One region of the Paraliobacillus sediminis genome, then DNA from elsewhere that is predicted to be linked to it. Evidence: riboswitches for the same ligand, from Rfam matches in the RefSeq annotation. Region 1 holds a riboswitch; the other holds the start of a gene.
What was found. A riboswitch is a leader RNA that binds a small molecule or an ion and turns the genes downstream of it on or off. The one in region 1 is predicted to bind glycine.
Positions count from the first base shown of each region.

Region 2: linked by a shared signal. The riboswitch ahead of gcvT (glycine cleavage system aminomethyltransferase GcvT) and the one ahead of gcvT (glycine cleavage system aminomethyltransferase GcvT) in region 1 are both predicted to bind glycine.

Region 1 covers NZ_QJSI01000003.1:859,170-865,827, reverse strand. The annotation lists gene D2K60_RS17120 (DEAD/DEAH box helicase) at 1-618, opposite strand, end outside; glycine riboswitch at 760-852, shown strand; gene gcvT (glycine cleavage system aminomethyltransferase GcvT) at 1,017-2,120, shown strand; gene gcvPA (aminomethyl-transferring glycine dehydrogenase subunit GcvPA) at 2,133-3,479, shown strand; gene gcvPB (aminomethyl-transferring glycine dehydrogenase subunit GcvPB) at 3,472-4,929, shown strand; gene D2K60_RS17100 (rhodanese-like domain-containing protein) at 4,971-5,363, opposite strand; gene mntR (transcriptional regulator MntR) at 5,584-6,006, shown strand; gene D2K60_RS17090 (DUF2304 domain-containing protein) at 6,205-6,658, shown strand, end outside.
Region 2 covers NZ_QJSI01000002.1:125,848-132,505, reverse strand. The annotation lists gene gcvPB (aminomethyl-transferring glycine dehydrogenase subunit GcvPB) at 1-1,197, opposite strand, end outside; gene gcvPA (aminomethyl-transferring glycine dehydrogenase subunit GcvPA) at 1,190-2,536, opposite strand; gene gcvT (glycine cleavage system aminomethyltransferase GcvT) at 2,549-3,652, opposite strand; glycine riboswitch at 3,817-3,909, opposite strand; gene D2K60_RS06625 (DEAD/DEAH box helicase) at 4,051-5,721, shown strand; gene D2K60_RS06620 (YqhG family protein) at 5,699-6,508, shown strand; gene D2K60_RS06615 (YqzE family protein) at 6,512-6,658, opposite strand, start outside.

The DNA.
Region 1 (6,658 bases):
AGGGGTAGCAGTTAATAACAAGCAATATTTTTTTTGTAAAGAACGAATAAATTGGTAGTTCTTTGTTTGATGATTTTTTAATTTATGTGCTTCATCTACTAATACAAAGTCGTATTTTTGTTGTAGAATAATCTCTCGATGTGGATCTCGTTTTGCTGTATCTATTGAAGTAATTACAATGTTGTCTTGGTCCCATATTGGTCGTTTTCTTGTCGTTACAACCGGAATGTAAAATTTTTGAGTTAATTCCAATGCCCATTGATTAACTAATGAAGCAGGGACAAGAATTAATGCTTTTTTTACTAAACCACGCATCATATATTCTTTTAATATTAGTCCAGCCTCAATCGTCTTACCTAAACCTACCTCATCGGCTAAAATAGCTCTCCCATTCATTTCTTCTACAACTTGTTCAGCACATGCTAATTGATGTGATAAAAAAGTAACGTGTGGTAATAATCTAGGTGCTTGTAATCCAGAAAAATCATGGGTTAAAGTTGTTAATGCTGCTTGATAAGATAAATGGAATAATTCCCATGAGCTAAATGGACCATCAGTTTCTAATTTTTCCTCTAAACGCTCAATAAATTCCATATCTCTTTTTAATTCAATTTCCACGTAAGTCCACCTTCCGAACTATTTTTGATTTATTGCATTTTTCATTCGCCATTACTCTGTAATTATGCTATAATCATGTTAAATTAAAGTAAAAAACGATGTGAATTCTAGTATGTCCAAATTTAATAATTTTACAAGCGAATGAAGATAATAGGAGAGCTCACTAAAATAGTGACGCCGAAGGAGCAAGTATATAATACGAATCTCTCAGGCACAAAAGACTTTTATCTGACGCAACTCTGGAGAATGTTTATCAGTGAATAAACTACCCAAGAAGCAAGTCCATTTAAAAAATGGATGAATCTTTCTGGTACAAGGACAGGGAAATTATCATGAGTATGATAATTTCACCTGTCTTTTTGTTTGTCTAATATAAGATTGAAAGGGGTTTTGAGTGAATGGAAGAATTGAAGAAGACACCATTGTTCTCCGAATATGAAAAATTTAATGCTAAAACAATCGATTTTGGCGGATGGGCATTACCGGTACATTTTACTGGTATTAAAAATGAGCATCATGCAACAAGAAATAATGTCGGATTGTTTGATGTATCGCATATGGGTGAAATACTTGTAGAGGGAAAAGATGCTGAACCTTTCTTACAAATGATGCTAACAAATGATCTCTCAAAATTAACACCAGATCACGCGCGATACACGTTTATGTGTTATCCAGATGGTGGAACAGTGGATGATTTAATTGTTTATCAATTAGCCACAGAGAAGTATTTGTTAGTCGTAAATGCTGCAAATATAGATAAAGATTATAACTGGTTATTGAAACATAAATTTGAACAGGTAACAATCTCGAATCAATCCGATAAATTCATTCAATTAGCTATACAAGGCCCAAAGGCAGAACAAGTGTTACAAAAAATAACAGATACGAAATTATCTGACATTAAATTTTTTGAATTCTCACAAAATGTGTTTTTTAGTGGCATTGAGGAAAAAGCACTCGTAGCAAGAACAGGTTATACGGGTGAAGATGGTTTTGAAATATACATTGGAGTAGAAAGTGGTGTTGCGCTATGGAAAGCAATTATCAAAGCTGGAGAAGATGTGGGAATTCAACCAATTGGACTTGGAGCGAGGGATACATTAAGATTTGAAGCGAATTTAGCTTTATATGGTCAAGAACTGAGTTCAAGCATTTCGCCAATTGAAGCGGGACTTAGCTTTGCAGTTAAAACCAATAAAACAAGCGATTTTATTGGTAAAGAGGTATTATTAAAACAAAAAAATGAAGGTCCACCACGTAAATTAGTAGGATTAGAAATGATCGATAAAGGAATACCACGTCATGGTTACACAGTTTTATGTCAACAGAAAAAAATAGGTTTTATTACGAGTGGAACACAATCACCTACTTTAAATAAAAATATTGGTTTAGCATTAATAGCAACTGACTATGCAAAACAAGGAGACCTTGTAACAGTTCAAATTAGAAAAAAAGAAGTGCAAGCCAAAGTAGTCGCTACACCGTTTTATAAAAGGGGATAAGGGGGAGAAAAAATGGAATTTCGCTATTTACCAATGACGCAAGAGGATAAAGAGGAAATGCTAGCTACAATAGGTGTGGCTACTACAGATGATCTATTTAAAGATATACCTGACCAATTACGTTTAAAGAAAGATCTACAGTTAAAAAAACCTGCAAATGAAGCGCAGTTAATGCAGGAGTTATCTGCTTTAGCAAAGAAAAACGTAAATACGAAGACACACACATCATTTTTAGGTGCTGGTGTTTATGATCATTACATTCCATCTGTAGTTGACCATGTTATATCTAGATCGGAGTTTTACACAGCATACACACCATATCAACCCGAAATTTCGCAAGGAGAACTACAAGCCATTTTTGAATTTCAAACGATGATTTGTGAACTAACTGGTATGGATGTAGCTAATTCTTCGATGTACGATGGACCAACTGCATTAGCGGAAGCAACTAATCTAAGTGCAGCACAAACGAAAAGAAAAAAAGTATTGGTGTCAAAGACCGTCCATCCTGAATCTAGAGCAGTAATAGAAACATATGGCAAAGGACAAGGGATAGAAATTATTGAAATACCCGAAAAAAATGGATTAACGGATCTGGATATGCTTGAGACGTTAGTAGATGAAACTGTAGCAAGTGTTGTGATTCAATATCCAAACTTTTTTGGACAGATTGAGCCGTTAGCTGCTATAAGACAAGTTATTAACGATAGTAAAGCAATGTTTGTCGTATCTAGTAATCCTTTAGCACTAGGTTATTTGACGCCTCCAAGTGCATTTGGTGCTGATATTGTTGTTGGTGATACACAAGTATTTGGAATTCCTGCACAATTTGGTGGTCCGCATTGTGGTTACTTTGCAACTTCCAAGAAGTTAATGCGTAAAGTTCCAGGAAGATTAGTTGGACAGACACTAGATGAGGATGGAAAAGGAGGATTTGTTCTTACACTTCAAGCTCGAGAACAACATATTAGAAGAGATAAAGCAACTTCTAATATTTGTTCAAATCAAGCATTAAATGCATTGGCATCTTCTGTTGCGATGAGCTCATTAGGTAAGAACGGGATTAAGCAGATGGCTTGGCTTAACATGCAAAAAGCGTACTATGCTAAAAAAATTCTTGAACAACAAGGAATAGAGGTTGTCTATCAAGGTGCTTTATTCAATGAATTAGTTATTAATATCAAGCATGATGTTGCAAAAGCAAATCGAGCATTGTTAGCAAAGGGTGTATTAGGAGGATATGATTTATCTCTAGTTGATAAATCTTATAAAGGTTATATGTTACTTGCTGTATCAGAGATGCGTACAAAAGAAGAAATTAATCTGTTTGCTGTGGAAGTAGGTGTAATCATTGCATAATCAAGATTATCCATTAATATTTGAATTAAGTAAGCCAGGTCGAACGAGTCACAGTTTACCTGAGTTAGATGTAGAAGAAACGGATATCGAAGCGTTACTAGATCCTGCATATATTCGGACTACTTCTCCTAATTTGCCAGAACTAAGTGAATTACAGATTATCCGTCACTATACGGGATTATCACGTCGAAATTATGGTGTAGATTCGGGTTTTTATCCACTTGGATCATGTACGATGAAATATAATCCTAAAATGAATGAAGATGTTATACGATTAGAAGGTTTTAGTCATATCCATCCCTATCAAGATCCAGAATCAGTACAAGGAGCTTTAGAGGTTATGTATGATTTGCAAACATCTTTGGCTGAAATTACTGGGATGCATGATGTATCCCTACAACCAGCAGCAGGTGCGCAAGGTGAATGGACGGGTTTAATGATGATCCGGGCATTTCATGAAGGAAACAATGATTTTAACCGGACAAAAGTAATTGTTCCAGATTCAGCACATGGAACAAATCCGGCATCAGCATCTGTGGCAGGATTTGAAGCTGTCACAGTGAAAACAAATGAACGAGGATTAGTAGACCTAGATCATTTGAAAAGTGTTGTAGGTCAGGATACAGCCGCGCTAATGTTAACAAATCCGAATACATTAGGTTTATTTGAAACAGAGATAGTCGAAATGGCACGAATCATTCATGAAGTTGGTGGTCGATTATACTATGATGGTGCAAATTTAAACGCGATAATGGGATATACAAGACCAGGTGATATGGGTTTTGATGTCGTTCATTTAAATTTACACAAAACGTTCACAGGTCCCCATGGCGGTGGTGGACCTGGTTCAGGACCTGTTGGTGTATCTGAAGAGATTGCACGATTTTTACCAAAACCCGTGTTGACAAAACGTGATAGTCAGTATGTGTTAGATTATGATCGTCCACACTCAATAGGAAGAGTGAAGCCGTTTTACGGTAACTTTGGAATCAATGTACGTGCTTATACCTATATAAGGACAATGGGTGCAGAAGGATTGAAAAAGGTCAGTGAATACGCTGTGTTAAATGCTAATTATATGATGCGACGTTTAGAAACGGTATTTAATTTACCTTATTCGCAACATTGTAAGCATGAATTTGTTTTATCAGGTAAAAAACAAAAAAAATTAGGTGTTCGAACATTAGATATAGCTAAACGATTGTTGGACTTTGGCTATCATCCACCAACTATCTATTTTCCTTTAAATGTAGAGGAAGCCATGATGATTGAACCAACTGAAACGGAAGCAAAAGAAACATTAGATGGCTTTATTGATACAATGATAGAAATAGCAGAGGAAATAAAGAGTAATCCGGAACATGTTCAAGATGCGCCACATACAACAATAGTTCGTCGCATGGACGAAACAACAGCAGCTAGAAAACCGATATTAAAATACGAGTTTTAAACGTGAAACCCCCTTCAGATCTGAAGGGGGTTTCCGTATAGTTAATAACTTGCTTTTTTTGATTTTTTAATTTTCCCAGACCATTTTTTAAAACCGCCTTGAAGTTGACTTAAATCGCTATACCCTTTTTTGTGAAGCATTACTGCAGCTCGTCCAGTCCTTGAGCCATTTTGACAATATAGATATATAGCTTGATCTTTACGTAATTCATTCATTCGTTGTTTCAATTGTGTTAGTGGAATATTACGTGCTCCTAAAATATGGCCACCATCAAATTCCTTTGGTTCTCTTACATCGATTAGTTGTGCTTTACGATACCCTTCTCGAAATTCCTCTTCGGAAATCGTTTTTAGTATGCGTCGTTGTTTAAGATATCTATAGACACTAAATAAGATTAGCGCTATTAATATACCAATTAAGATATACAATTCCATTTTACTTCCCCCGTTTTATAAAAGTCATATTCTATTGTACGACAATTATATCATTTTTTCCAAAAAAATTCTTTCATTGATACGAGATATCTAAAAATAGTATAATTGTTTGTGTATTTAAAAAAATTCCTGACAAAGAAAATCGCTTGTGTAGACAGCAAAACTATTGTATCCTTTTTACTATAGGCTTTAAAGGGAATTGAAGAATTGGAGGATTACCATGCCAACACCTAGTATGGAAGATTATATAGAACAAATATATATGTTAATTGATTCAAAAGGTTATGCACGTGTTTCAGATATTGCTGAAGCTCTAGAAGTTCACCCATCCTCCGTTACTAAGATGGTTCAAAAACTTGATAAAGATGAGTACTTAAATTATGAGAAATATAGAGGATTGATTTTAACGCCTCAAGGTAAAAAAATAGGTAAGCGTCTTGTTTATCGACATGAGTTGTTAGAACAATTTTTAGGAATAATTGGCGTAAATAAAGAAAATATTTATCATGATGTAGAAGGAATAGAACATCATTTAAGTTGGAACTCTATTGATCGAATTGGTGATTTAGTCCAATACTTTGAAACAAATCCAACCAGAGCAGAAGAACTAAAGCAATTACATAAAGAGAATGACGAATTATAATTAATTTAAAGCAGAAGGAATTCGTGAATATACGTATTTCTTCTGTTTTTAATTTGGTTAATCTTCTATTATGAACACTACTTTTACACAGTTTTCTGAATATCTTTTTAAAAACAAGAAAATACGAAATGTTGAAACTTAATTGAAACATAATCCGTATATCTTAATATAAGACAATTAAAAAAGGGAGATGTCTACATGCTAGGCGTATTAATTACCACGGCTATATCATTTATATTATATCTTTTCGTTTTGCTTACAATATTAATTACGAAAAAAAATAAAAAGGCCACATTCAAATATGGTGTTTCCATATTTATAATTGGATTTATTTTATTTAGTATCGTTATTTATGCAATCATGCCTGCGATTACAATTCCAAATATGTTATTATCAAATTTACTTGTAGGGGTAATAACGACAGCTTCATTACTTGTTATGATTGGAGAAGTTGGAGGCTACAAAGCACCACAAAATTCAATTATTGGTTTTGTATTTATATTAGTAATAGTTGCACTACCAATTGTTTTTATAGCCGGATTTTTCGCATTGGATGATTCCTATGAATCAATTGACAAAGAAGAACAAGATCAATCAGAACCTTTGAGTAAAGAAGATACACCGATTGCAGTCGCACCAGAATCCGCTAGAA
Region 2 (6,658 bases), on a different contig from region 1:
ATCTAATGTTCGAACACCTAATTTTTTTTGTTTTTTACCTGATAAAACAAATTCATGCTTACAATGTTGCGAATAAGGTAAATTAAATACCGTTTCTAAACGTCGCATCATATAATTAGCATTTAACACAGCGTATTCACTGACCTTTTTCAATCCTTCTGCACCCATTGTCCTTATATAGGTATAAGCACGTACATTGATTCCAAAGTTACCGTAAAACGGCTTCACTCTTCCTATTGAGTGTGGACGATCATAATCTAACACATACTGACTATCACGTTTTGTCAACACGGGTTTTGGTAAAAATCGTGCAATCTCTTCAGATACACCAACAGGTCCTGAACCAGGTCCACCACCGCCATGGGGACCTGTGAACGTTTTGTGTAAATTTAAATGAACGACATCAAAACCCATATCACCTGGTCTTGTATATCCCATTATCGCGTTTAAATTTGCACCATCATAGTATAATCGACCACCAACTTCATGAATGATTCGTGCCATTTCGACTATCTCTGTTTCAAATAAACCTAATGTATTCGGATTTGTTAACATTAGCGCGGCTGTATCCTGACCTACAACACTTTTCAAATGATCTAGGTCTACTAATCCTCGTTCATTTGTTTTCACTGTGACAGCTTCAAATCCTGCCACAGATGCTGATGCCGGATTTGTTCCATGTGCTGAATCTGGAACAATTACTTTTGTCCGGTTAAAATCATTGTTTCCTTCATGAAATGCCCGGATCATCATTAAACCCGTCCATTCACCTTGCGCACCTGCTGCTGGTTGTAGGGATACATCATGCATCCCAGTAATTTCAGCCAAAGATGTTTGCAAATCATACATAACCTCTAAAGCTCCTTGTACTGATTCTGGATCTTGATAGGGATGGATATGACTAAAACCTTCTAATCGTATAACATCTTCATTCATTTTAGGATTATATTTCATCGTACATGATCCAAGTGGATAAAAACCCGAATCTACACCATAATTTCGACGTGATAATCCCGTATAGTGACGGATAATCTGTAATTCACTTAGTTCTGGCAAATTAGGAGAAGTAGTCCGAATATATGCAGGATCTAGTAACGCTTCGATATCCGTTTCTTCTACATCTAACTCAGGTAAACTGTGACTCGTTCGACCTGGCTTACTTAATTCAAATATTAATGGATAATCTTGATTATGCAATGATTACACCTACTTCCACAGCAAACAGATTAATTTCTTCTTTTGTACGCATCTCTGATACAGCAAGTAACATATAACCTTTATAAGATTTATCAACTAGAGATAAATCATATCCTCCTAATACACCCTTTGCTAACAATGCTCGATTTGCTTTTGCAACATCATGCTTGATATTAATAACTAATTCATTGAATAAAGCACCTTGATAGACAACCTCTATTCCTTGTTGTTCAAGAATTTTTTTAGCATAGTACGCTTTTTGCATGTTAAGCCAAGCCATCTGCTTAATCCCGTTCTTACCTAATGAGCTCATCGCAACAGAAGATGCCAATGCATTTAATGCTTGATTTGAACAAATATTAGAAGTTGCTTTATCTCTTCTAATATGTTGTTCTCGAGCTTGAAGTGTAAGAACAAATCCTCCTTTTCCATCCTCATCTAGTGTCTGTCCAACTAATCTTCCTGGAACTTTACGCATTAACTTCTTGGAAGTTGCAAAGTAACCACAATGCGGACCACCAAATTGTGCAGGAATTCCAAATACTTGTGTATCACCAACAACAATATCAGCACCAAATGCACTTGGAGGCGTCAAATAACCTAGTGCTAAAGGATTACTAGATACGACAAACATTGCTTTACTATCGTTAATAACTTGTCTTATAGCAGCTAACGGCTCAATCTGTCCAAAAAAGTTTGGATATTGAATCACAACACTTGCTACAGTTTCATCTACTAACGTCTCAAGCATATCCAGATCCGTTAATCCATTTTTTTCGGGTATTTCAATAATTTCTATCCCTTGTCCTTTGCCATATGTTTCTATTACTGCTCTAGATTCAGGATGGACGGTCTTTGACACCAATACTTTTTTTCTTTTCGTTTGTGCTGCACTTAGATTAGTTGCTTCCGCTAATGCAGTTGGTCCATCGTACATCGAAGAATTAGCTACATCCATACCAGTTAGTTCACAAATCATCGTTTGAAATTCAAAAATGGCTTGTAGTTCTCCTTGCGAAATTTCGGGTTGATATGGTGTGTATGCTGTGTAAAACTCCGATCTAGATATAACATGGTCAACTACAGATGGAATGTAATGATCATAAACACCAGCACCTAAAAATGATGTGTGTGTCTTCGTATTTACGTTTTTCTTTGCTAAAGCAGATAACTCCTGCATTAACTGCGCTTCATTTGCAGGTTTTTTTAACTGTAGATCTTTCTTTAAACGTAATTGGTCAGGTATATCTTTAAATAGATCATCTGTAGTAGCCACACCTATTGTAGCTAGCATTTCCTCTTTATCCTCTTGCGTCATTGGTAAATAGCGAAATTCCATTTTTTCTCCCCCTTATCCCCTTTTATAAAACGGTGTAGCGACTACTTTGGCTTGCACTTCTTTTTTTCTAATTTGAACTGTTACAAGGTCTCCTTGTTTTGCATAGTCAGTTGCTATTAATGCTAAACCAATATTTTTATTTAAAGTAGGTGATTGTGTTCCACTCGTAATAAAACCTATTTTTTTCTGTTGACATAAAACTGTGTAACCATGACGTGGTATTCCTTTATCGATCATTTCTAATCCTACTAATTTACGTGGTGGACCTTCATTTTTTTGTTTTAATAATACCTCTTTACCAATAAAATCGCTTGTTTTATTGGTTTTAACTGCAAAGCTAAGTCCCGCTTCAATTGGCGAAATGCTTGAACTCAGTTCTTGACCATATAAAGCTAAATTCGCTTCAAATCTTAATGTATCCCTCGCTCCAAGTCCAATTGGTTGAATTCCCACATCTTCTCCAGCTTTGATAATTGCTTTCCATAGCGCAACACCACTTTCTACTCCAATGTATATTTCAAAACCATCTTCACCCGTATAACCTGTTCTTGCTACGAGTGCTTTTTCCTCAATGCCACTAAAAAACACATTTTGTGAGAATTCAAAAAATTTAATGTCAGATAATTTCGTATCTGTTATTTTTTGTAACACTTGTTCTGCCTTTGGGCCTTGTATAGCTAATTGAATGAATTTATCGGATTGATTCGAGATTGTTACCTGTTCAAATTTATGTTTCAATAACCAGTTATAATCTTTATCTATATTTGCAGCATTTACGACTAACAAATACTTCTCTGTGGCTAATTGATAAACAATTAAATCATCCACTGTTCCACCATCTGGATAACACATAAACGTGTATCGCGCGTGATCTGGTGTTAATTTTGAGAGATCATTTGTTAGCATCATTTGTAAGAAAGGTTCAGCATCTTTTCCCTCTACAAGTATTTCACCCATATGCGATACATCAAACAATCCGACATTATTTCTTGTTGCATGATGCTCATTTTTAATACCAGTAAAATGTACCGGTAATGCCCATCCGCCAAAATCGATTGTTTTAGCATTAAATTTTTCATATTCGGAGAACAATGGTGTCTTCTTCAATTCTTCCATTCACTCAAAACCCCTTTCAATCTTATATTAGACAAACAAAAAGACAGGTGAAATTATCATACTCATGATAATTTCCCTGTCCTTGTACCAGAAAGATTCATCCATTTTTTAAATGGACTTGCTTCTTGGGTAGTTTATTCACTGATAAACATTCTCCAGAGTTGCGTCAGATAAAAGTCTTTTGTGCCTGAGAGATTCGTATTATATACTTGCTCCTTCGGCGTCACTATTTTAGTGAGCTCTCCTATTATCTTCATTCGCTTGTAAAATTATTAAATTTGGACATACTAGAATTCACATCGTTTTTTACTTTAATTTAACATGATTATAGCATAATTACAGAGTAATGGCGAATGAAAAATGCAATAAATCAAAAATAGTTCGGAAGGTGGACTTACGTGGAAATTGAATTAAAAAGAGATATGGAATTTATTGAGCGTTTAGAGGAAAAATTAGAAACTGATGGTCCATTTAGCTCATGGGAATTATTCCATTTATCTTATCAAGCAGCATTAACAACTTTAACCCATGATTTTTCTGGATTACAAGCACCTAGATTATTACCACACGTTACTTTTTTATCACATCAATTAGCATGTGCTGAACAAGTTGTAGAAGAAATGAATGGGAGAGCTATTTTAGCCGATGAGGTAGGTTTAGGTAAGACGATTGAGGCTGGACTAATATTAAAAGAATATATGATGCGTGGTTTAGTAAAAAAAGCATTAATTCTTGTCCCTGCTTCATTAGTTAATCAATGGGCATTGGAATTAACTCAAAAATTTTACATTCCGGTTGTAACGACAAGAAAACGACCAATATGGGACCAAGACAACATTGTAATTACTTCAATAGATACAGCAAAACGAGATCCACATCGAGAGATTATTCTACAACAAAAATACGACTTTGTATTAGTAGATGAAGCACATAAATTAAAAAATCATCAAACAAAGAACTACCAATTTATTCGTTCTTTACAAAAAAAATATTGCTTGTTATTAACTGCTACCCCTATTCAAAATAAATTAAGTGACATTTTTAATCTTGTCTCTATATTAAAACCCGGATTTCTAGGAGATTACCAAACGTTTGCAGAAAAGTTCGGTAAAAACATTAAAAATCTTGATCAGGATATACATCTCAAACAACTCGTACAAAAAGTAATGGTACGAAACCTTAGACAGGATACGGGTATTGATTGGACAAAACGTAAAGTAGAAACAATCCAAATTGAATTTACAGATGCAGAGATGCAAGCATATGAACAGTTGAAAAAAATCACTATGGAAGCACAACATTTTTCTGCAATTACTTATTTACGTGAGTTATGTTCCTCACGAGAAGCTTGCTTCCTTTCAATTAAAAAAAGTTTAGAAAAAAATAATGACGGTACAAATGTAAAAGAATATACAGACTTTTTAACACAACTGGGAGAATTGCCAAACCATTCGAAAGCATTAAAAGTGGTTGAATTAATCAAACAGTCAGACGAAAAATGCATCATATTTACTGAATACCGAGCCACTCAAGTCTATCTACAATGGATCTTACAACAAAATGATATTACTTCTGTACCATTTAGAGGTGGCTTCAAACGTGGCAAGAAAGATTGGATGCGTCAATTGTTTAAAGATAAAGTACAAGTATTAATTGCAACAGAAGCTGGCGGTGAAGGAATCAATCTACAATTTTGTAATAAAATGATTAACTATGATTTGCCTTGGAACCCGATGCGCTTAGAACAACGGATTGGCCGCATTCATCGCTATGGTCAAAAGAATGATGTACAAATTTATAATTTTGCCATTAAAAATACAATTGAGGATCATATTTTACGACTATTATATGAAAAAATTCATTTATTTGAACGCGTTATTGGGAATTTGGATGCTATTCTAGCAGATTTACAATTAACAAACCTCGAGAATGAGATGGAAAAAATTTTTAAGGAGTCACAAACTGATGGAGAAATAAGAATAAAAATGGACAATTTATCTGCAGTTATTTCTGATGCGCAATTAACTTATGATAAGGAGAATTCACATGGCAATCGAGAATCTTCATAATTTCCTTCATGACTTTTTTATCGCTAATCAATGCACAATAAAGGAGAATAAAGATGGCATATTAGCTATTAAACTCACAGATAAAATGGATGAATACATCATGAATCGTCCATTTTATTGGCAATATATAAAAAAAATCGGTCAAAAAGGAGATCCTGGATCAATCACTTTCTTGACAGATCCCAGATTGGAGGAAAAAGAAGCAGAGATAATTCACTTTGGTAGTCCAAGATTGCAGCAAATTTTTCGATTAGTAAAAGATCAAGGAAAAAGTGTTCGACTCTATCAACAACTTGCTGTACAACAGCAGACAGCTTTAATACCATGGCTTATCTTAAATATAAAAATTAGTTATATTGGCAAGCAAAAAAGAGAAGAAATCAAATCAATCGGTATCCATATGATTAACGGTGCCATGCTTGATAATATAATGGACACGATAAATCAAATTTCCTGGCATAACACCATACCTGATTATTGCTATAACTTGAGTCCATTAATTCGCCTGAAGAATAGTTACCAACGTGTTATTCACTATCTAGAAAAAGATCTACTTGAAAAACAGCATGATTGGGCACTTGAATCATGGAAATTCATGCAAGAAGAAAAGAAACTATTAGATTACTTTTATCAATCTGATGCTGCTGATCAACTAGTACATTTTGAAAAAGAATCCGCAGCAATTGAGGATTTGTATCAACCTCGCATCACAATTGACATTATTAATGGAGGTGTCTTTCATATTAGTCAATCTACTTCAAGTAGCATATTAGAAGGAAACGTATGATAATTACTCGTTATTTTTGTTTTTCCACAATTTTATGGAAGCAGGTAATAAACCAAACCATTTATCAGACAAAGGTGGATTGCCTTGTTTCTCTTTTTTGCGCGCTTTTCTTTGCTTTTCACGTTCAGTTTTAGGTTTATCAATATAATT